3 regions of the Rummeliibacillus sp. SL167 genome follow, and region 3 is predicted to be linked to each of the others. Evidence: riboswitches for the same ligand, from Rfam matches in the RefSeq annotation. Region 3 holds a riboswitch; each other region holds the start of a gene.
What was found. Region 3 has a riboswitch for S-adenosylmethionine ahead of metA (homoserine O-acetyltransferase MetA). Riboswitches for the same ligand answer to the same signal wherever they lie in the genome.

Region 1: another riboswitch for S-adenosylmethionine. It lies ahead of metK (methionine adenosyltransferase); the one in region 3 lies ahead of metA (homoserine O-acetyltransferase MetA).
Region 2: another riboswitch for S-adenosylmethionine. It lies ahead of FEZ13_RS12125 (methionine ABC transporter ATP-binding protein); the one in region 3 lies ahead of metA (homoserine O-acetyltransferase MetA).

What each region holds. Positions count from the first base shown of each region.
Region 1 is NZ_VCBM01000001.1:90,555-98,299, forward strand. Features, by position in the region: gene FEZ13_RS00325 (alpha/beta hydrolase family protein) at 1-10, shown strand, start outside; gene FEZ13_RS00330 (hypothetical protein) at 24-479, shown strand; gene pckA (phosphoenolpyruvate carboxykinase (ATP)) at 859-2,445, opposite strand; SAM riboswitch class I at 2,659-2,774, shown strand; gene metK (methionine adenosyltransferase) at 3,048-4,250, shown strand; gene FEZ13_RS00345 (gamma carbonic anhydrase) at 4,333-4,860, opposite strand; gene FEZ13_RS00350 (alpha/beta hydrolase) at 4,987-5,787, shown strand; gene FEZ13_RS00355 (isoprenylcysteine carboxyl methyltransferase family protein) at 5,885-6,403, opposite strand; gene FEZ13_RS00360 (type III polyketide synthase) at 6,400-7,467, opposite strand; gene mnmM (tRNA 5-(aminomethyl)-2-thiouridylate-methyltransferase MnmM) at 7,641-7,745, opposite strand, start outside.
Region 2 is NZ_VCBM01000002.1:145,804-152,700, reverse strand. Features, by position in the region: gene FEZ13_RS12145 (L-threonine 3-dehydrogenase) at 1-583, opposite strand, end outside; gene FEZ13_RS12140 (hypothetical protein) at 827-1,462, shown strand; gene FEZ13_RS12135 (MetQ/NlpA family ABC transporter substrate-binding protein) at 1,626-2,465, opposite strand; gene FEZ13_RS12130 (methionine ABC transporter permease) at 2,612-3,304, opposite strand; gene FEZ13_RS12125 (methionine ABC transporter ATP-binding protein) at 3,294-4,307, opposite strand; SAM riboswitch class I at 4,432-4,531, opposite strand; gene FEZ13_RS12120 (carbon-nitrogen family hydrolase) at 4,682-5,479, opposite strand; gene FEZ13_RS12115 (pyridoxal phosphate-dependent aminotransferase) at 5,643-6,818, shown strand.
Region 3 is NZ_VCBM01000001.1:1,071,057-1,078,801, forward strand. Features, by position in the region: gene pdxR (MocR-like pyridoxine biosynthesis transcription factor PdxR) at 1-604, shown strand, start outside; tRNA gene FEZ13_RS04830 (tRNA-Lys) at 715-788, shown strand; gene FEZ13_RS04835 (HAD family hydrolase) at 952-1,611, shown strand; tRNA gene FEZ13_RS04840 (tRNA-Lys) at 1,916-1,989, shown strand; gene metA (homoserine O-acetyltransferase MetA) at 2,188-3,096, opposite strand; SAM riboswitch class I at 3,229-3,338, opposite strand; gene FEZ13_RS04850 (hypothetical protein) at 3,790-4,239, opposite strand; gene FEZ13_RS04855 (methyl-accepting chemotaxis protein) at 5,142-7,133, opposite strand; gene FEZ13_RS04860 (aminotransferase class I/II-fold pyridoxal phosphate-dependent enzyme) at 7,481-7,745, shown strand, end outside.

The DNA.
Region 1 (7,745 bases), 980 kb from region 3:
GCAATCGTAATGGGGTGAACATGGTGGGGTATATCAAAGCAAGGGTTAATCCTGAAATGCTAAAAAATAAACAATTGGGATTTGATGAGAAATATTCCTATTGGCAAGAATTGTGGACCAATTATACGGAACCATATACAGAAGTTCAAATTCAGAATTGGAAAGAAGAAAAGCAGGTTATTGAAGAGTTAGAACAAATCAGCTTTGTGTCTCGGGATGAAGGGCTTGTCAAAATCCAACTGGTCATGTTAGAAGATGATACTCGAAACTATTTTAGAAACAAACCACATATAGATGGAAAACTTAAATGGTTTTCCATCCTCTTTCATGATGAGGAGATGAGGGAAGGAATCGAAATCCGTAATTATGGAGAAGAGGTTTTCTTCAATCAAGTAACAAAGGATGAAGCCGAACCAATTGTCGAGATGTTTGAACAATGTCAATTGATCGTAGAATTTGTACCGGATGATACGGACTAAATGTGCACTGCAACTTTTGTTGTGGTGTGTTTTTATTATTGAAATAACTGGTCGTCGTTCATTAAGTCTCTTCTATTTATTTTTTGTATAAAAAGTTAATAAGGATAATGGTATGAAACGAAAATATCCTATTTAAGAGGTGAAATAGGCTTTTTTCATACTAAATGATAGCGGCATGAATTTGACTGCCATGTAGCTTTTTTTGTATAAAAAATTTGTCAGAAGCAGATTGGTTGGGTAAGTTGTTTCTGAAAGTTTACTTTACATGCATCTTAAAGTGAACCACACAGTTTGTTTATATAAATCAAAAACTCGACCAATTCATTGAAATTGGTCGAGTTGGATACGATTTTGGATTACTTATAGGTTGATGGGACTACTAAGCGAGTGGTGCCCCTTTTTTAGCAATATCTTCAGCGACTGAACCGAATTTTTTAAAGTTTTCATGGAACATACCAGCTAATTCAGTTGCCTTTTTATCATAAGCTTTTTTATCGGCCCATACATTACGTGGATTTAAAAGTTCTGTTGGAACATCTTCAATAGCTGTTGGGATTGCAAGACCAAAAACTGGATCTCTGTCAGTAAATACATCGTTGATTTTACCGTTGATAGCAGCGCGGACCATTGTACGAGTATAAGAAAGTTTCATACGGCTACCTTCACCATAGCTACCACCAGTCCAGCCAGTGTTGACTAAGAAAACATTTACTTGGTGTTCGTCAATTTTCTTTCCTAACATTTCTGCATAAACTGTTGCATGAAGTGGGAAGAATGGAGCACCGAAGCAAGTAGAAAATACTGGTTCTGGTTCTACAACACCACGTTCTGTACCAGGGATTTTAGACGTGAAGCCTGATAAGAAATGATACATCGCTTGTTCTTTTGTTAGTTTGCTGATCGGAGGTAAAACACCAAAAGCATCAGCTGTTAAGAAGATAACTGTTTTTGGGTGACCTGCAACAGATGGATCAACGATATTTTCGATATTTTGAATTGGATATGCAGCACGAGTATTTTGTGTTAGTGTAGCATCATCGTAATCAGGAACACGACTGTCAGCATTGACAGCTACATTTTCAAGTACAGTACCAAAGTTGATCGCATTATAAATTTCCGGTTCTTTTTCAGCAGAAAGGTTGATTGTTTTTGCATAGCAACCACCTTCGATATTGAATACCCCATTATCAGACCAACCGTGTTCGTCATCTCCGATTAGTTTACGATTACCATCAGCAGATAATGTTGTTTTACCAGTACCTGATAAACCGAAGAATAGAGCAACATCACCTTGTTCACCAACATTTGCTGAACAGTGCATGGAAAGAATGCCTTGTCGTGGTAATAAGTAATTCATAATACCAAAGATTGATTTTTTCATTTCACCAGCGTATTCAGTACCGCCGATTAAAATAATACGTTTTTCAAGAGATACGATGATAAATGTTTCTGAAGCTGTGCCATCAACTTTAGGATCTGCTTTAAATGTTGGGGCAGATACGATTGTGAAATCAGCATCATGAGTTTTAAGTTCTTCATCAGTAGGTCGGATGAATAATTGGTGAGCAAATAGGTTATGCCAAGCGTATTCATTAACAACTCGGATCGCTAGGCGAGAGTTTTTATCTGCACCTGCAAAGCCTTTAAATACAAAAACTTCTTCTTTTTGCTTTAAATAATTGATAACTTTGTTATATAATGAATCAAATACTTCTGCGGAAATTGGTTGGTTAATTTTTCCCCAGTCAATATGATCTTTAGAAGATTCTTCAACTACCATAAATTTATCTTTAGGTGAACGTCCTGTATATTTGCCTGTTACTGCACGAACTGCACCATCAACTGTTAAGATTGCTTCACCGCGTGAAGTTGCTTTTTCCACTAATTGTGGGACTGAAAGTTGCTCTAAAATGTTTTGTCCTTGTAATAAGTCCTTCAGTTCATTCGCAATTTCTACTGAATTCATCTTGGTTCGTACCATCCTTTTTTTATTTATTTATTATATGCCCTTCTGAAAAGGGGATCTAGTTATTCATTTCGAGAATTAGTATAACACATTTGAATGAATAGTCTATACTAATTATTAATTATTTTTTTAAATTTGACTTTTTTCAAAATCAATAGAGAATACGTTTGACTTTCGGAACAATATCACTTACTATAAGCATTAGAACGGATACTCTTATCCCGAGCTGGTGGAGGGTCAGGCCCTATGAAACCCGGCAACCTGCATTATTTTTCACGTAATGCGTTGGTGCTAATCTGATGCAAGGAACATTCCTTGAACGATAAGAGTGAAAGGTGCTTACGAAACATATCCTTTCCTCATTGTTTTTCGATGAGTGAAAGGTTTTTTTTTTCAAAAAATAGAAGCAAATCTGATTTGTTTCATTATTATATGCGATTTGTGGCATTCTATTTATACTATGTACTGGCACTTTCTATATCCTCGTGTTAAAAAAGCAGCTTACAGCGGGCTTGTCGTTTAGTGTAACTGTTTAAACGGACATGGGTAATGAGTACCGTATCTTTTTTCGAGAGGATCTCGTTATAATAGGAGGAAACCAAATGACAAACAGACGATTATTCACATCAGAAAGCGTAACAGAAGGACATCCGGATAAAATCTGCGACCAAATTTCAGATGCAATTTTAGATGCAATTATTGCAAAAGATCCGAATGCGCGTGTAGCATGTGAAACAACAGCTACAACAGGTCTAGTACTTGTAGCTGGTGAAATTTCAACTACTACATATGTAGATATTAAAGGTATTGTACGAGATACAGTGGCAGAAATTGGCTATACTCGTGGCAAATACGGCTTTGACGCCGAAAATTTAGCTGTGCTTGTAGCGATTGGTGAACAATCACCTGATATTGCACAAGGTGTTGACCAAGCATTAGAAGCTCGTGAAGGCTCTATGACAGATGCAGATATTGAAGCCATTGGTGCAGGGGATCAAGGTTTAATGTTTGGCTATGCTTGTAATGAAACACCAGAATTAATGCCATTGCCAATAAGCCTTGCCCATAAATTGGCACGACGCTTATCAGAAGTTCGTAAATCAGGCCAATTATCTTACTTACGACCTGATGGTAAAACACAAGTGACGGTCGAATATGATGAAAATAACCAACCTGTACGAGTAGACACTATCGTGATTTCAACTCAACATGATGAAGAAGTATCATTAGAACAAATCAAAAAAGACCTAAAGGCGGAAGTGATTGCGAAAGTTGTCCCAGCTGAATTACTTGATGACAATACCAAATACTTTATCAATCCAACAGGTCGTTTCGTAATTGGCGGACCAAAAGGTGATGCAGGTCTTACTGGTCGTAAAATCATTGTTGATACCTATGGCGGTTATGCTCGTCATGGTGGCGGTGCTTTCTCAGGAAAAGATGCAACAAAGGTTGACCGTTCAGGAGCATATGCAGCTCGCTATGTTGCGAAAAATATCGTCGCAGCAGGCCTTGCAGAACGTGCAGAAGTTCAACTTGCTTATGCTATCGGTGTTGCACAACCAGTATCAATTGCAGTCGATACGTTTGGCACTGGTAAAGTAAAAGAAAGCGATCTAGTAGAAGCGATTCGTGAACTCTTCGATTTACGTCCAGCAGGTATCATCAAAATGTTGGATCTACGTCGCCCTATTTACAGGCAAACAGCAGCATATGGACATTTTGGACGGACTGATTTAGATATTCCATGGGAAAAAACAGATAAAGTAGCAGCATTGAAAGAAAAATTTGCTGTAAAAGCTTAGAAAATCAATGACCAAATCAAAAAGGTCATTCGCCATGATGATGGTGGATGACCTTTTGTTTTGTGTAAAATGTTAAAGTAAATTATCGAGGTAGCGGGTTGTTTTGTACAGATTTATAATATTGCCCTTTTTCGTAGTATTCGTTTAGGATACGATCCATATCTTTTTTGTCTTCCTCTGTTAGTTCACGAACCACTTTTGCAGGACGACCGAATGCAAGTGTATTTGGTGGGATTTTCTTTCCTTGCGTAACCAGACTACCAGCACCAATAAATGCGCCTTCACCAATTTCAGCACCATCTAAAACGATGGAAGCCATTCCTATTAGTGCTCCTTTTTTTATATGACAGCTATGAAGTGTTACTTGATGGCCAATGGTGGCTTCATCTTCTATAATTAGCGGTGCAGCTGGACTTTGATGTAAACAACAGAGATCTTGAATATTTACTTTACGACCAATAATAGTAGGCGAAACATCACCACGAATAACGGTATTATAAAAGATAGATGAATCTGGACCTATCGTCACATCTCCTGTTATAACAACATGATCACCAATGAAAGCAGATGGGTCAATAGATGGTTTTTTATCTTTAAATGGATAAATCATCGAAAATACGCCTCATTTCAAGTTAGAATTTTTTATAATTATCGTAACAAACGGATGTGATAATTGGAACAGAAAAACATAGAATACGTTAAAATAGAGATAGAATCAATGAGGAGAGAAGTAATTATGTGGAAATGGGAAGCTGAAGGTCAAGCGAAAGCAGTGGTTGTTTTTATACATAGTGCATACGAGCACCATCGAAGATATGCTTGGTTAATTGAAAAATTGAGAACGTCTGGAATGCATGTCATCACTGGTGATTTACCAGGACATGGTGAAGAGAGCAGGCGTAAAAAAGCGCATGACGAAGATTTTAGAGATTATGCAAAGTTTATTCGTCAAATGATGCAAATCGCATTTACTTACAATTTGCCGATCTTTATCATTGGGCATGGGTTAGGCGCAACACTTGCCATTCAAATAGAAAGAAAACATAAATACGAATGTGCTGGGATGATTTTGACATCTCCATGGATGCATTTAATTCATCAACCCTCTAAGTTATCCAATGCCTTAACAGGATTGAGCAAATTAACGGGGAATATGAAGATTCATCATGACATTACGGTAAAGCAGCTAACACGTAGCTATGAATTTTATAAAGAAGAAAAAGATGATATTTACTATAATTCAGTGATTACTGTTAATTGGTATCGAGAATTACATCAATTTATGAAGAATGTTGTGATAGCCACCGAAGAATTGCCAGACATCCCCGTACTGTTGATGAATGGCGGAAATGATAAAATCGTTTCACCAGCGCACAGTAAAAAGTGGCTTATGCAGCAAAATATTTCGGAATTGCAATATAAGGAATGGAAAGTTTGTTATCATGATTTGTATCAAGAACCTGAGCGGAATGATATTTATCAGTATATGGAATCTTTCATCTATAACGCATTACGAAATATTGGCTATATTATTTAATCATGCTATATAAGAAAGATGTCCGTCGTTGAATCATCAATTGACGGACATCTTTTGGGTATTGCCTGAAACATTTTTCAACGCATCGTCTGTTCAGTTAATAATCATTTTGACTTTTTAATGCCGCTTCTTCAGCAGGAATACGAACGAACATTATCATTATATTCAAAGCTGAAAATACAATGGTGGTGAAGTAGGCTTGGAAAATTAATGGAATAACAGCAATTTCTAAAGCAACGATGATATAGTTTGGGTGAGAAAGCCATTTGTATGGACCTTTTTTTACCAAAGTGGTATTGGGCAATACAATAATCTTCGTATTCCAGAAATGTCCAAGCGATTTAATAGACCAGATTCGACCAATCTGTAAGAGTAGAAAAAATCCAAGCAAAATAATCCAAAATGGACTAAGAGGAGCATCCTTTAAAATATATTCAATCCATAAACTGCTCAAAAATAACCCATGCAGCATAACGATAAAGGGATAATGTGATTGACCGAATTCAATCGCTCCACGATTTTTCATGTAACGTTCATTTTCTCTAGCAATTCGTAATTCTACTAATCTTTGGATACAAATGATTGTAAAAATAATGGCAAATAAAATATTTATCACTCCCACTCTAGTAATACTAACTCTCCACTAAAACCTGGGCCGAGAGAAGTCATTATTCCGAATTCACCGCGATTTGGTTGTTGATCCATAACATATTTCAGTACATAGAGTACCGTTGGAGAAGACATATTGCCGTGCTGCTGCAAAATAATAGAACTGGGTGCTGCTAATTCTTTTGGAAGTTCCAAGGCGGATTCATACGCAGTAAGAACCTTTTTGCCACCTGGATGAGCGATAAAACGATGAATAGTTTGCGGAGAAAGTTCATGCTGAGCAAGAAAGCTTTCTACAAATGGTGCAAACCATTTTACGATAATATTAGGAATGCTTTTGGCAAAGATCACATGCAGACCATCATCTTCAATTCGCCAGCCCATAATATCCTCAGAATTCGGTAATAATTTTGAAGCAGTTGCTTGAATACGAGGTAAAGTTTTGGTATGAGATAATTTTACTTGGTCACCGCTTATTAAAGCGCAGGCAGCTCCATCCCCAAAAAGGGAAGTGCCGATAAAGTTACTTTTATTCAAATCCTTTGGTTGAAATGTTAGACTGCATAGCTCAACGCAAATCACCAAGACTGATGATTCTGGATGTGCCAAACAATAGTCATTTGCACGGCTAATTCCTGCAGTACCGCCACCACAGCCAAGCCCCCATATTGGAATGCGGACAACATCATTGGAAAAAGATAATTGGTTCATTAATCGGGCTTCTATACTAGGTGTTGAAATCCCTGTAGTCGAAACAAAAATAATAGCGTTAATATCCCTTATTGTCACATCTGCTGCTTCTGCTAAACATTTCTGAATAACTTTTATGCTATATTCCGTCGCTAACTCAATATATAAGTCATTTTTTTCTGAAAAAGAGTGATTTTCTTTATACCATTCTATTGGCATAGCCAGTTGACGATTAAAAATTTCCGCATTTTTAAATACTTTTAAATATCGTTCAAGCTTATTCATCTTTCCCGTAAAAAGTTCCTTGATGAAATTCTCTGCATTGTCCTGCGTTAGCGAATAAGGAGGAGCATATGTACTAACGGCTTGTATTTTAGGCATAGATCATTGAACTCCTTTATAATTGGATGGTTTCAATAATCTATGCATACGATCAAATATTTAAAACAAAATATGGTTCAATAGAAAAAAGTTCTAGGTTAGTACCTGTTCTTTTTTTTGCGTAGAACCATGTAAAAGACATCCTAAATCGTTCATTTAAGGTGTCTAGAAGATTATAGTTCCTTCAATTTTTCAAGAGCAATGACAAAAGGAGGATCATTTTTTTGATTGATAAATTCATAACGTAAAACACGGACTTTTTTCTGCGGCAAGCTTGA
Region 2 (6,897 bases), on a different contig from region 3:
TTCCTTGTTGTACGGCTTTGTAATAAATATCTACAGCATAATCTGTTGTACCGCCCCCTGGAGGCGTTACATAAGAGATTAGGCCTGGGAAGCGAACACCGCGAGTATCTATGCCAAATCGTGTATGATAATAATCGCACAGCAATTCACCAGCCACTTTGTTGACACCATACATCGTTGTTGGACGCTGTAATGTATCTTGTGGTGTATTGTGTTTTGGGGTTGATGGTCCAAATGCGCCAATAGAACTTGGTGTGAAGAATTGTAAACCTAACTCTCGAGAAACCTCTAATGCATTGACAAGCCCACCCATGTTTAAATTCCAAGCCATTAAAGGTTTTGCCTCTGCCGTTGCGGATAATAACGCTGCCATATGCATCATCGTATCTGCGCCGAACTCTTTTGCTATATCATGCATACGCTGTGCATCCATGACATCTAATAATTCAAAAGGTCCAGCCTGTGTGGGAACCTTTCTTATATCTGTTGCTAATACATTGTCTGTACCATATTCATCACGGAGCTTCGCTACTAACTCTGAACCAATTTGACCGCATGCACCAGTGATCATAATTTTTTTCATTTTATTTCCTCCTCTTGCTAGCTACAAATGTACTTCTGGAATATACACGTTTTATATAAATACAATTGTGTTTTTCAGAAATACAATTTATTCTATTTAATTTGCGTTTAATCAGTGTTTCTATTACAGCAATTATATAATGTATTTTTAAAAAATACAATATCTGTTTTTCTTCAGTGAACATACATATAAAAAGACTTTTTTGAAAGTTTTGATTATAATGAGTAAAAAGGAGTGAAATTTATGCAGTTATGGAAATTAACGCTGATTTATTTATTTGCCATTATCGCTTGTACTTTTTTGTTGTTAATGGATATTCCAAAATGGCTAATTTTCATTTTGCTTTTTCTTTATGTTTTTTCATTCACCATGTACCCTTACTTCAACGCGCTTTTATGGACAAATAATCTCAAGACAGTTGAACGTTTTCTTAAAGCCAATAAACACCGATCCTTATATGCATATCCATATGCGATCGCCAACCAATCTGTAGTTGAACAAAGAGCTGCCCTACAAAAGATTATTACCTCCCATCAGCAACCCTATATAAAACACAATTATGCTTCTATATTAGCAATTCTTGAAAAAGATTATGATCGTGCTTTATCAGAAGCAAAGCAAATTACAAAAGAGCCTTTTCAAAGTTACATGATTGCACATAGTGAAGCCTATTTAGGAAACTTTGAACAGGCGAAAATCTTAATGCCGAAGCTTACAGAAAACTGGATGTCACCTTCCATTGAAAGCTTGATTTCCTTTAAACAGCAGGATGGCGAAAATTTTAAACATCATGCTACAAAGGCCATTCAACAAGCGAGGGGCATTCAAAAGTATTTGCTCGTTCATAATTTTCGAAAATTGGGGGAGAAATTGAAGTAAGTAAATTGGTTATGACGTTTCATTTGGTTAAAATATACGAGAAAAAGGCGCAGAATACTGATCAAACAGTGTTCTGCGCCTTTTGTATTGACATATTCTTCTTGAAAAAGATTCCTTAAGTAAACTACATATACCATCTTTTTATTGATTTCATTGATTTTGCTTATTTTCTATTTTTCATCCATTCAGGTTTACCAAATCCTTTGAAGTCTGAATCGATTACTTTTTCAAATTCAGCAGATTCTACAACTGCTTTAAGATCTTTTGCAAGTTGTGAATTTTCATCTGCTTGACGTACTGCTACAACATTACGGAATTGATCTGGCATGTTTTCAAGAAAAACAGCGTCTTGTAATTTCATACCTGCAGCTAATGCAAAGTTTCCTGGTACGCCGGCTATATCAGCACTTTCAACAGCACGAGGAAGACCTGCTGCCTCAATTTCTTTGAATTTTAAATTTTTAGGGTTTTCTGTAATATCTTTTGTAGAAGCTTTTAATTCATCGATTTTATCATTAATTTTGATTAAACCTTGTTCTTGTAATGATTTTAAAGTACGAGCTAAGTTTGAAGGGTCATTAGCAATTGCTATTGTTGAACCGTCTTTAATGTCAGCTACTGTTTTATATTTCTTAGAGAAGAAGCCCATTGGTGCAGTTGGTACAATGATTAATCCTTTGATTTTTGTACCATTTTGTTTATTGAAGTTTTCCAAGTATATAGAGTGTTGGAACAAGTTTGCATCAATATCTCCTGAATCCAAAGCTTTGTTTGGTTGGATATAATCGCTGAATTCTACTACTTTTACTTTATAACCTTTTTTCTCAAGTTCAGGAACAATTGCCTTGTTTAGCATATCACTATAAGGGCCAGCTGTTGCTCCAATTTTAATATCCTTTGTTTCTGTCGCTTTGTCTGTGTCTTTTTTTGCTTTATCTTCGCCACAAGCAGCTAAAGCTGTAGCTAATACTAAAGTCAATAAAACAAGTAAAAATTTCTTCATTATTGTAAAGCCTCCTATTATTATCTATGAAAATCTCTGACTTATCATTTTCCAACTGCTCAAGGTCGCTTTCCGTCAAAAACGAAGATGACGCTTTTGTTTCAAGCTCCTAAAACAACTGTCGCAACTGAACGAGCCATTTCCGCTTAACGTTTATCTACTACTTTTGCTATTGCATCACCAGCTAATTGAATCACTTGGACAATCACGATTAAAATAACAACTGTTGCAATCATGATGGTATTGTCATAACGGTAGTAGCCGAATCGAATGGCTAAGTCACCGATACCGCCACCACCAATAATTCCTGCCATCGCTGAAGAAGCAACTAGGCTAATAATCGTCATCGTAACCCCTTGAATCACACCTGATTTTGCCTCAGGAAGCAATACGTCTTTAATAATCATCCAACGTGTTGCCCCAACAGCAATTGATGCTTCAATGACTCCTTTATCAATTTCACGAAGAGATGTTTCAACAAGTCTTGCAAAAAATGGCGTCGATGCAACAGATAGAGAAACGCTTGCAGCAATCGGTCCTATCGTGTCACCTACTAACCATTTTGTGAATGGGAATAATGCTACTAAAAGAATAATGTATGGAATCGAGCGAATTAAATTGACGATAAAACCAACAACTATATTAATGAAACGATTCCCAAGCAGTCCTGATCTACTTGTAGAAAATAGACCTTTACTGGTGATGAACAGTAGTAACCCAAGTGGTAAACCAATCACTAAAGCGATTGATAAGGCAATGCCCACCATTAGAAGGGTCTGACCAAATGCTTTCCAAATATCTGGAAGCATGTCAGCAAAATGACTTGGATCAAATAACATGGTCTAACACCTCCACTGTTACTCCTCGACTTTCCATATAAGAAATCGAACGTTTTATATCTGCTACTTGTCCATCCAACTCCATTAGAAAAATGCCGAGTGGTTTTTCCTGAATATATTCAATCGTGCCATGAAGGAAATTACCTTGTACTTTAAATTGCTGAAGCATGTCCGAAATGACTCCTTCACCAGCTATATCACCTTTGAACAAAATTTTAACAATCTGTCCTTGGACATTTTGTAGAATCACTGATGGAATATCGAAAGATACGATACTGCTAATAAATTCTTGTGTTAACGGCTTTTCTGGATTGGCAAAGATATCATAAACAGGGCCCTCTTCTATCACTTTACCATTCTGCATAATCGCCATACGATCGCAGATTTCTTTTACAACATCCATTTCATGGGTTATAAGAATAATCGTAATACCAAGTTCACGATTAATTTTCTTTAATAGTCGTAAAATAGAGGTGGTAGTAGTTGGGTCAAGTGCTGACGTTGCTTCATCACAAAGCAATACAGATGGATTATTAGCTAATGCTCTTGCTATCCCTACACGTTGCTTTTGTCCACCACTTAATTGAGATGGAAACACATCTTTTTTATCTGTCAGTCCTACCATATTGAGCAATTCTTCAACTCGTTCATTGCGCGATTCCTTTGGTAATTTTGCAGCCTTCAGTGCAAATTCAATATTTTCACCGACTGTTTTTTGGCTGATTAAATAAAAGTGTTGGAAGATCATACCGATTTTCAAGCGTGCCTGACGAAGCTTCTCGCCCTTTAGCTTTGTTAAATCTTGTCCATCAATTAGGATTTGTCCATCCGTTGGTTGTTCCAACAAATTAATACAGCGCAATAAAGAGCTTTTTCCTGCCCCGGAATAACCAACGATACCAAATATTTCTCCATCTCTAATCGTTAAAGAAACATGATCTACACCAATTATTGATTTCTTTTTTGCTTTGTATACCTTTGATACATTTTGTATTTCCAGCACATACATCCCTCTAATCCTATCAAATTGCTATTGTATAAAATATACATAATCTATCAGTAAACTACGTATTCTTATAAAAAAAGATACACCTTTCTACTGAAAGACGTATCTTTTTATCGACATTTATTTATCTTTCAGAAATAAATTCTGTAGGAATTAGCACCTTCCCTAATGGGGGTTGCTGGACTTCATAGGGCCTTTCCCTCAGTCGCTCATGATAAATTCCATTTGTCAAGTTGTAAGTTTATGATACTCATCATATTTCCTTTTAAGCCATTTGTCAATGAATTTTAAAAATTTATATATGACTTCTATTCATCATCTGTAGAATTGTATATATTGCACCATTAAAATCCTATTCTTTCATATATAGGTTAAATATTTCTGTTTAAAATATCCTTGTATAATTCTGGGCGTCTGTCATCATACACTGGAATTTTCTTACGTACTTCATCCACTTTTGAAAAGTCCACATCGACTATGGACAATTCCTCGTCCTTCTGGCCGATCCATAACACTTCGCCCCATGGTTCAATAACCATCGATTGACCATTAAAGTTTTCTTCTTTGTGGCTGATCCGATTAACTGCAATGATAAAGCATTGATTTTCAATAGCGCGTGCTTGCAATAACACTTTCCAATGATCGATTCTTGCAGTTGGCCATTGCGCCGATACAAATAAGACTTTAGCTCCCTTTAATGCATGAAGTCGCAGCCATTCTGGAAAACGAATATCATAGCAGATCACGCCAGCTGCTGGCAAATCGCCTAATACAAAATTGTTTTGTGTCTCCCCTGCCGATAAATGCAGATGTTCATCCATTAAGCGAAATAAGTGGACTTTATCGTACTCGCCTACTAATTCACCATGATGATCAACGGTGTACATCGTATTAAAGAATCCCTTTTCTTTTTTGGTTGCTACTGAACCACCCACAAGATGAATATGGAGCTCTGATGCTAACGATTGAAGAAATTTCTTTGTTCTTTCACCATTCACATCTGCAAGTTCATCTAATTTTTCTAAAGCGTAACCCGTGTTCCACATTTCCGGTAAAATGACGAGTTCAGCCCCTTTACTTGCTGCTTGGCGAATAAATTTCTCTGCTCTTGTAAAATTTTTTTCAACATCCCCAAAAGCTACATTTAATTGAATACATCCTACTTTCATTTTTGCACCACCTATAGACATTTTCTTAAAAAGGTTATACTATTTTTACTAAATCATTTTTTTATTCTGAAAATTAAGCTTTATATTATTCTAGCTATTTCTAATTCAAATGTATAGTACAGCGTCTTAATACATTTATGAGAGACTTGGAGGGAATTATACGATGGAGTTATCTGAAAAACTACAAAATTTACCTAAACAATTTTTCGCAAACCTTGTAAGGCAAGTAAATCAAGCGGTCGCAGAAGGTCGCAATGTTATCAATCTGGGGCAGGGTAATCCTGACAAACCAACCCCAGCACATATTGTCAAAGCAATGCAAGAAGCAACGGCTAATCCAGAAACGCATAAATATTCCCCATTTCGAGGATTAACTGAATTAAAAGAAGCCATCGCTACATTTTACAAAAGAGAATACAATGTAGACATTGATCCTAATACAGAAGTGTCTATTCTTTTCGGTGCCAAGGCTGGACTTGTTGAACTGCCTTTAGCGATCCTCAATCCTGGGGATACAATGTTGTTGCCAGACCCCGGCTATCCAGATTATTTATCTGGTGTAACATTGGCAGATGTAAAATTTGAAACGATGCCACTATTAGCTGAAAATGATTTTCTTCCAGACTATCAACAGCTTTCTGAAGATGTTAAAAAAAGAGCTAAATTAATGTACTTGAACTACCCGAACAACCCAACAGGTGGTATCGCTACAAAAGAATTTTATGAAGAAACCGTCAAACTAGCAAAAGAAAATAATATAGCCGTATTGCAAGACTTTGCCTATGGTGCAATTGGCTTTGATGGCAACAAACCCATCAGTTTCCTCCAAACGGAAGGAGCAAAAGAAGTAGGCATTGAAGTTTATACGCTATCAAAAACATTTAACATGGCTGGTTGGCGTGTTGGTTTCGCCATCGGCAACGCACAAATTGTTGAAGCATTAAACCTTATACAAGATCACCTCTTTGTTAGCCTATTCCCAGCAATACAATTAGCAGCAGTTGAAGCATTAACTGGAGATCAATCTTGTGTCAAAGAACAAGTAGCTATTTATGAAAGCAGAAGAAATACTCTTATCAAAGCATGTAAAGAAGTAGGATGGCCTGTAACAGCTCCAAAGGGATCTTTCTTTGCATGGCTTCCTGTTCCAAAAGGATTCACAAGTCAACAATTTGCTGATTTTCTTTTAGAGAAAGCAGATGTCGCTGTTGCTGCTGGTAATGGTTTTGGCAAACACGGTGAAGGTTATATACGTGTAGGATTATTAGTAGATGAACAAAAATTAACAGAAGCAATCAAAAGAATTGGACAACTCAATTTATTTAAAGAAACGGTATAAAAAAATATTGGCTAATGAATGAAGACCAATATTTCTATTATCCTAATTTATTTTTACAGAAAACAGTATTTCAATGTAC
Region 3 (7,745 bases):
TGAGTGGGCTTATCATACAGATAGTTTTATCATTGAAGATGATCATGACAGCGAATTTCGTTATTCACAACAACCTATTCCTGCTTTAGCGTCTCAAGATTTGAATCGTGTCATATATCTAGGAAGTTTCGCTGAATCATTTTTACCAACATTGAAAATTAGCTATATAATTCTTCCTCAAAAGTTACTGAAAGCTTATCATCACTCTTTTTCAAATATGGAGCAAACTACTTCTTCGATCCATCAAAGAGCTATGGCTATTTTTATGGAAAATGGTTTTTGGGAATCACATATTCGAAGAATGAAATCTATATATAAGAGAAAAATGGAGATATTAACTACTGCATTACAACAAGCATTTTCAGATGACATTGAAATTCTAGGAAAAGAATCAGGACTTTATGTATTATTACGTATTCGAAACGGTTACACAGAACAACAATTGATCCAAAGAGCTGCTGAAAATGGTGTAAAAGTGTACGCTGCTTCTCGTTTTTTCATTAAAAGGAAGCCAAAATATCCATTGATTCAATTAGGCTTTGGTGGTAATACAGAAGAAGAAATCTTAAAAGGAATCGAATTATTGCAAAAAGCATGGAACTAATCATGTATATCATGTTTCATCATTCGCTTTTCTAAAAAAACAAATTTCCTTAGTTTGCCTGTTGACATTATTAAAATGTAGCGTTATTATAATAAATGTCTTAAAGTAAAGGGCGTATGGCGCAATTGGCTAGCGCACCTGACTCTTAATCAGGGGGTTGTGGGTTCGACCCCCACTACGCCCATATTTGAAAGGACATCATCTATTGAGATGGTGTCCTTTTCTTTTTCATGCTACAGAAACGTTCTATATATTTGTAAATATTTTCTCATAAAAAGCCAAAGATAGAACGTCATATGATATACTTTATTCAATCAATCATCAATAAGAAAAAGAGAGGTTGAAGCATGCAGATTAAAAATCTAATTTTTGACTTTGATGGCACACTTGCAGATTCAAGGCAATGTAGTGTACTAGCCACGCAACAAGCTTTTATCGAATTTGGTTTAAAGAAACCGAGCGAAAAACAGATTGAATATTATATGGGTGTTCCCATTGAAGTATCCTTTAAAAAAATGGCAACTACAGGTTTCACGGATGAATCGTTTGAAAAATTGCTTACTATCTTCCGACAAGCCTACAAGAATTTAGAGAATAAAACGCTCTCTACATTTCCAAATATACCAAATGTATTAGAAAGTATAGCCTCAAGCGGTAAGCAGCTTTTTGTTGTATCAAGCAAAAAGTCGGATGTACTTCTTCGTAACTTACAAACACTCAATATCAATACATATTTTAAAGATATTATTGGTTCTGATAAAGTGACACATTATAAGCCTCATCCAGAAGGTATTTTAAAACTAATGGATTTTTATCAATTAAATGCAGATGAAACGGTAATGATCGGTGATACTATTTTCGATTTGCAAATGGCGAAATCCGCAAATGTTTTTTCATGTGGAGTAACATGGGGAAGCCATAGCAAAGAAGCTTTACAGGAGGAACGATCAACATTTTTAGTTGATGAAGTAAACCAATTAGCCATGTTAGAAGAATTATGGTTATAACAATTTAGAAGTTCACATTGTTGGATATTCTAGTGATACTTGTTATTGAAGTATTTACATAGCAACCTTTAAAAGATTTGATATTCGTTTGAACGGATTATTTGTTGTTAGATTTCACTACGTGTTTTCTATTCATCACAATATGCCAATCGAACAAAACAAGCTTATCAAGGCGTTTTCCCCCACCTATTGATTTGAATCTTGAAATATGAACTACTTCCTACCAATTAATATGTGAAAAAAATAGCTAATCCCTTTACATTATATAAATATAGTGATATGATAGTTAATGTCTTAAAACAAAGGGCGTATGGCGCAATTGGCTAGCGCACCTGACTCTTAATCAGGGGGTTGTGGGTTCGACCCCCACTACGCCCATACTGGAAGGACATCATCCATTCGATGATGTCCTTTTGTTTCTCATTCATGCAGAAATAAGCTTAACCATCTCCCATATCCTCTTCAACACAATCTTTTTCATCAATGTTAGCTCTAATTCTTTAGATATTAAAATAGAACATAAAAATACCGCTGTAAGAAATCGAATAACTTACAACGGATTTTTTACCATTACCTTCATTCCCATTCATAAGGTGTTTCTTGGTATACATAATAATTTAACCAGTTTGAAAATAATAGATGTGTATGTGCACGCCAAGTATTTAAAGGTGTTTTTGATGGATCATCATTTGGGAAATAATGTTTTGGAATAGGAACATCTAACCCCTTTGCTACATCTCTCTCATATTCTTCTTTTAACGTGCAGGCGTCATATTCTAAGTGACCCGTTACCATGATAAATCTTTCATCCTTTGAAATCGCTATAAAAAGCCCTGCCTCATCTGAAGAAGATAGTACCACTAAATCTGGATGTGCCTCCACTTCTTTAAGAGAAACTGAAGTATGACGTGAATGTGGAGCTGTAAACACATCATTAAAACCTCGTAATAGTTTAATGGTTGAATCATTTACCGTGTGCTTAAAAATACCTGAGCATTTTTCTGGTAGAAGGAATTTTCCAATCCCAAAATGATGATAAAGGGCAGCTTGTGCACCCCAGCATATATGCAAAGTTGATGTCACATTTGTTTTGGACCAATCCATGATTTGTTTGATCTCTTCCCAAAAATCGACTTCTTCAAATTCCATTAACTCAATTGGCGCACCCGTAATAATTAGTCCATCAAATCGACGGTGTTTTACTTCTTCGAATGTTGTATAAAATGTTTCTAGATGTGATTTACTTACATTTTTAGACTCATGAGTTGCTGTATTTAAAAATGTTACATTCGTTTGTAATGGCGTATTCCCTAATAGCCTAAGAAGTTGCAATTCTGTTTTCTCTTTTTGAGGCATTAAATTTAAAATAGCAATATTTAGCGGACGGATATTTTGACTTTTGGAACGATCTTCATCCATTACGAATATCTTCTCTTTCTTTAATAATTCTGTAGCAGGCAAATCTTTAGGGATATTAATAGGCATTCATAAACTCTCCTTTTTACTATCATTAATCAGCAAGCCGCTCATTAACGTATTCATCTACCGTATTGAGACATTTTCTCTAAACGAAAACCCCTTTTCTATGATAAGAAAAGAGGTTTGAAATGCACTCAATTCTTATCTTTCAAGACTGTCATCTGTCTTGTAGGACTTAGCACCTTTCTGCTAGGCAGAGGTTGCTGAAGCTTCGCTGGGCCATTTCCCTCGGCTTCTCTTGATAAGTGTGTTTTATGTAATTAATGTAATCCTAACATGGAAATGCTACAATTGCAAACTTTCACGAAATTAGAAACAATCAATAAACATTGATATATAAAGCTTTTTAAAACCATCAGCTTTATATGATCTAAAACATCAGAAGGTGTCAAGAAAGTATTTTTTGCATCATGCATAAGTAAATCAATTTCATAATGCAAAATTCAGACGAAAAACACGAACATTTCAACATGAACATTAATATTCAGAAATTTTTGTTCCGCTCCAGACGGCGCTTTCCACGGGCTTGGCTTCAATCTCCTCGTCACTACGTTCCTGCGGGGCTTTCAGCTCAAGCTTTTCCCGTAGGAGTCGCCGTCTTCCGCTCCATAACTATCAAAATTAGTTATTCTTAAATGTTCGTATTTTTTAAGAAGAAAATGATTTATGAAATTGATTCAAGTATGTATTAAATTAATTTTAAATACCCATATGATAAATATAATATTTTTTAGTTAATAATTTTTTTGAACAATCAATAGCTTTTTCAAGATTATTCATTATCTTTCTTCTATTAAAAAATTCATTATTAAAAGTGAATTCATCTGGTTTATCTTCTATTAACTCTTTCCATAATGAAAATGTTTTTATTAACTTTTCGGCAGATTCATCAATGAATAGACTATCACCACATCTACTATACCCATCCATTTTAGGGAAGCTACTCTTACTTGGATTTATACAAGGTACATCATCTAATTCATTTTCACCTAAATGCTCATATATATAATCAATAAAATCATCATCAATTATAAAACTTTCAATCACATATTGATTATAACTATCTCTATCATCTTCACTTGGGTAAAAAGCATTCACTAATTTCTTATCTATAGTATTTGGAATCAAGAAAAATTTATGGGGAATCATACAGTCACTCCTGCATTTATAAATAGTTAAATTATATAATTTATGGTAACACAATAAAATATAAAGATCATTTACTTTAAACCTTTAAAGCTAAAACTTTTGTATATACTTAATCTTGCTATGATTAGGTATCCCTTTTCGCCAGTTAATCTCCTGTTTTCCAAATCCAGCTGGTGGTGGGTCACCAACTTTAAGTTGGTACCACTTACTACGTAAACATCCTTTTCAGTAAATCAATTTCAGCAATCATATCTTTATCAACCTCAGCAACTCATTCCATTTTTTAGCAACTCCATCTCCCTGCTGATCAAATATTTTTATAAACAAATTTTTCAGAATCATTAAACGTATAATCTAATAACTTTTAGTCAAAGATGGGAGTAGACGGCTCCACACCGTCTTTAAACTCCCTTTTCGCACGTTTGATAATTCAAACGTGTTTTTTATTTTTGAACTACATTAATACAATCATATAAAACACCACCGTAATTGTGCCGTGCCCTGTTTATAAACGCGCCAGTCAAGCTCTTAGTGTTTTTCACACGTATGAAAGCATGCTTCATCACTTATTCAACTTTCTTATGATTTTAAAGATGCTCTCTCTAAGCTATTGAAAAGAAATTCCGCCGCATTAATCAGTTTGTTAGCTGTAATGAAACTTATAATGTACAAGTCTGGATCAAGTATCACAGGGAAGATGGTCAGTTTGTTTGCGTACATAGAAAGTGCCTCTTCTAGACTAATAGGTTTATCATGCTGGGAGGTCCTGAAAATTTTATGAGTTGTTTTGATTACAGGCTCGCGCAAAGCATCTATTACATATACATAAAGATAAAAATGGGTAGCACAAACCACAATCGTGGTGTTGCGCTATCCATTGTAGTGAATTTTTACACTAATCTTCAATCAATCTTCGAATCTGTATTAAATTTTTTGATGGCAGTAGAAAGTTCGTCACTTAAAAGCGTTAAGTTTTCAGAAGATGTCGAAACCGCTTCTACTGCATTTAATTGTTCTGTTGATGAAGCACTAACTTCTTCACATGCAGCCGCCGTTTCTTCTGAAGTTGCTGCGATATGTTGGATCAGTTCCACTACTTCATCTTTAAAATTCGTTACTTTCAGCACATCATCAGAAATTTCTTTAATCGAATTATCAAGACGTTGAATCAGTTTAGAAATGCCATGGAATGCCTCACTTGTCGTTTCAACCACTTCATTTTGACTTTGGAAGGCTTTTTTCGTTTCTAGCATCTGCTCTGTAACTTGATTTGATTCTTCTTGTAAAGCATTAACTGTTTCACGTACTTCTTCTGTAGCCTTAGCAGATTGCTCAGCTAATTTTCTTACTTCATCTGCCACAACTGCAAAGCCTTTTCCATGTTCTCCAGCTCTTGCCGCTTCAATGCTTGCGTTCAATGCTAGAAGATTCGTCTGATTCGAAATTTCCATAATGATCTTCATGACATTATTGATAGAACTAATTTTATTTTCTAAAGAAGAAATCATATTTGCCATTTCTGACATACTATTGCCCCATCCAGAGAAAGTAGTTTGTAAATGATTGAATTGCTTTTGCCCACCTTTATTCACTCGATGTGCTTCCTCAGCAACTTCTTTCATAGCAATCGATTTTGAGTGAATTTCATTAATTTGATTACTCAAGGCTTGTGCATGTTCCCCTGCAGTTTCTGCACGTCCTGCGGAACTACTTGCCCCTTTAGCAATTTCAGTCATAGCTGCTGTTACTTCCTGACTTGATGCACTTGTTTCTTCTGCCAATGTATTTAATTTTGTAGAGTTTTCGTTTACTTGATGAGAAGATTTTTTAACAACTTGAATGATTGAACTCATATTTTCAGCCATTTTATTAAAATCATGTGACAGTTGTCCAATTTCATTTTTTCCATTATAGGTTGAACGAACCGTTAAATCTCCATTAGCCATTTTTCCCATTAAAGTCCTAAGTGCTTCTATTGGCTTTGTAATTCTAGCAATCAAGAATACTAAAGCTACAAATAAGATCACTAATAAGATAGCTGACATTAGGAAAAAAATATTCCGAATATCCTTTGAAGTTTGATAGATTTGGTTTTCATCATAGACCGCAGCAATTTTCCAGTTTAAATTTGGCAATGTATCATAAATCGTTATATACGTTTTGTCTTTTTCATCTGTGCGGACAACGCCACTGTTTTTATGGCTTCCTAACATATCCTTTACATATGAGTAATTCGATAAATCTTTACCAAATTTTGTTGGATGAGCAATCGCGGTTCCGTTGTTTCCTATAATAATGGGAAAACCGTGATATCCTAATTCACGTTTTGAAATTTCTTTTGATAAATTTGATAATAAAATATCCGTTCCTACAACACCAATCACTTTTCCATCTTTCACGACAGCTTTTGCTGCGGTGATTGCATATGATTTAGTAGCTTGATCGATATATGGGGTAGTCCAATAAACCTTATCTGGATTATTGTATGCATTTTTATACCAATCTCGAGAAGTAGGATCAAAATCCTTCCCTAAATCAACTTTTGGTAAAATATCGAGATGTCGATTTGTTTGCGCATAATAAACAGAGGAAGCTGAAGTATATATGGACAAAAAGTCGTTAAACTTCGTACTCACTTCTTTGGCTGAAGAAGATCCTTTATAATTGAGAACTTCAGATGATTTTGAAAACTGAATAATGCCTTTTTCATAACTTCCAAGATAGTTTTCGATGGAAGAAGACATTTCCGTAACAAACACTTGACTTTGCGCTTTTAAATTAGCACTTGTTTTATGATTGACCGTATAAGTACTTACAGCATTCAATAAAAGAACCCCAATTACAACAAGCGCTATAACAGTACTTATTATTTTCCATTTTATTGTTTTTCCCATGGTTTTCTGTCCCTTCCACATACATTAAAACAAAAGTACAAATTGACTATCCCAATAGAAAAATAGTCATATGACTTAAGTTCATCACTAAGTATAACAAATTATGTATTAAAAGTTCATAAAATATTTACAAAAATCTAGTAATTTAAAAAATATTTTTTTGAATCCATTTCATACGCCTGATATTTTATGATGGCCGACTTTCTAGATTATAAAATTAAGCCTTATTATAGAAAGCCTTTTCCTTTATGATTATTCAGAAAAAATTTTAATTTACCCTGTTGTATAATAGATAACTATGGTAGAATATTTGTTATATTAAATTTCAATCTAAGGAGTGCTTACTAGTGAAAATCGAACGATCAAAGAAAATGGCTATGTTTCCAAAAGCAATATTCGGAGATTTAAAAGCCGCCGCCAATCGTAAAGCAGCTACAGGTACAAAGCTGATCGATTTGAGTCTTGGTAGCCCCGATCTACCACCAGATGAAAAAGTGCGTACAGAACTTTCAAAACAAGCAGCTTTGGCAAGTTCATACGGTTATACTTTAGGCGGAACAACAAAATTCTACAAAGCTGTTGCCAATTATTATAAACGCCGCAGCAATGTTG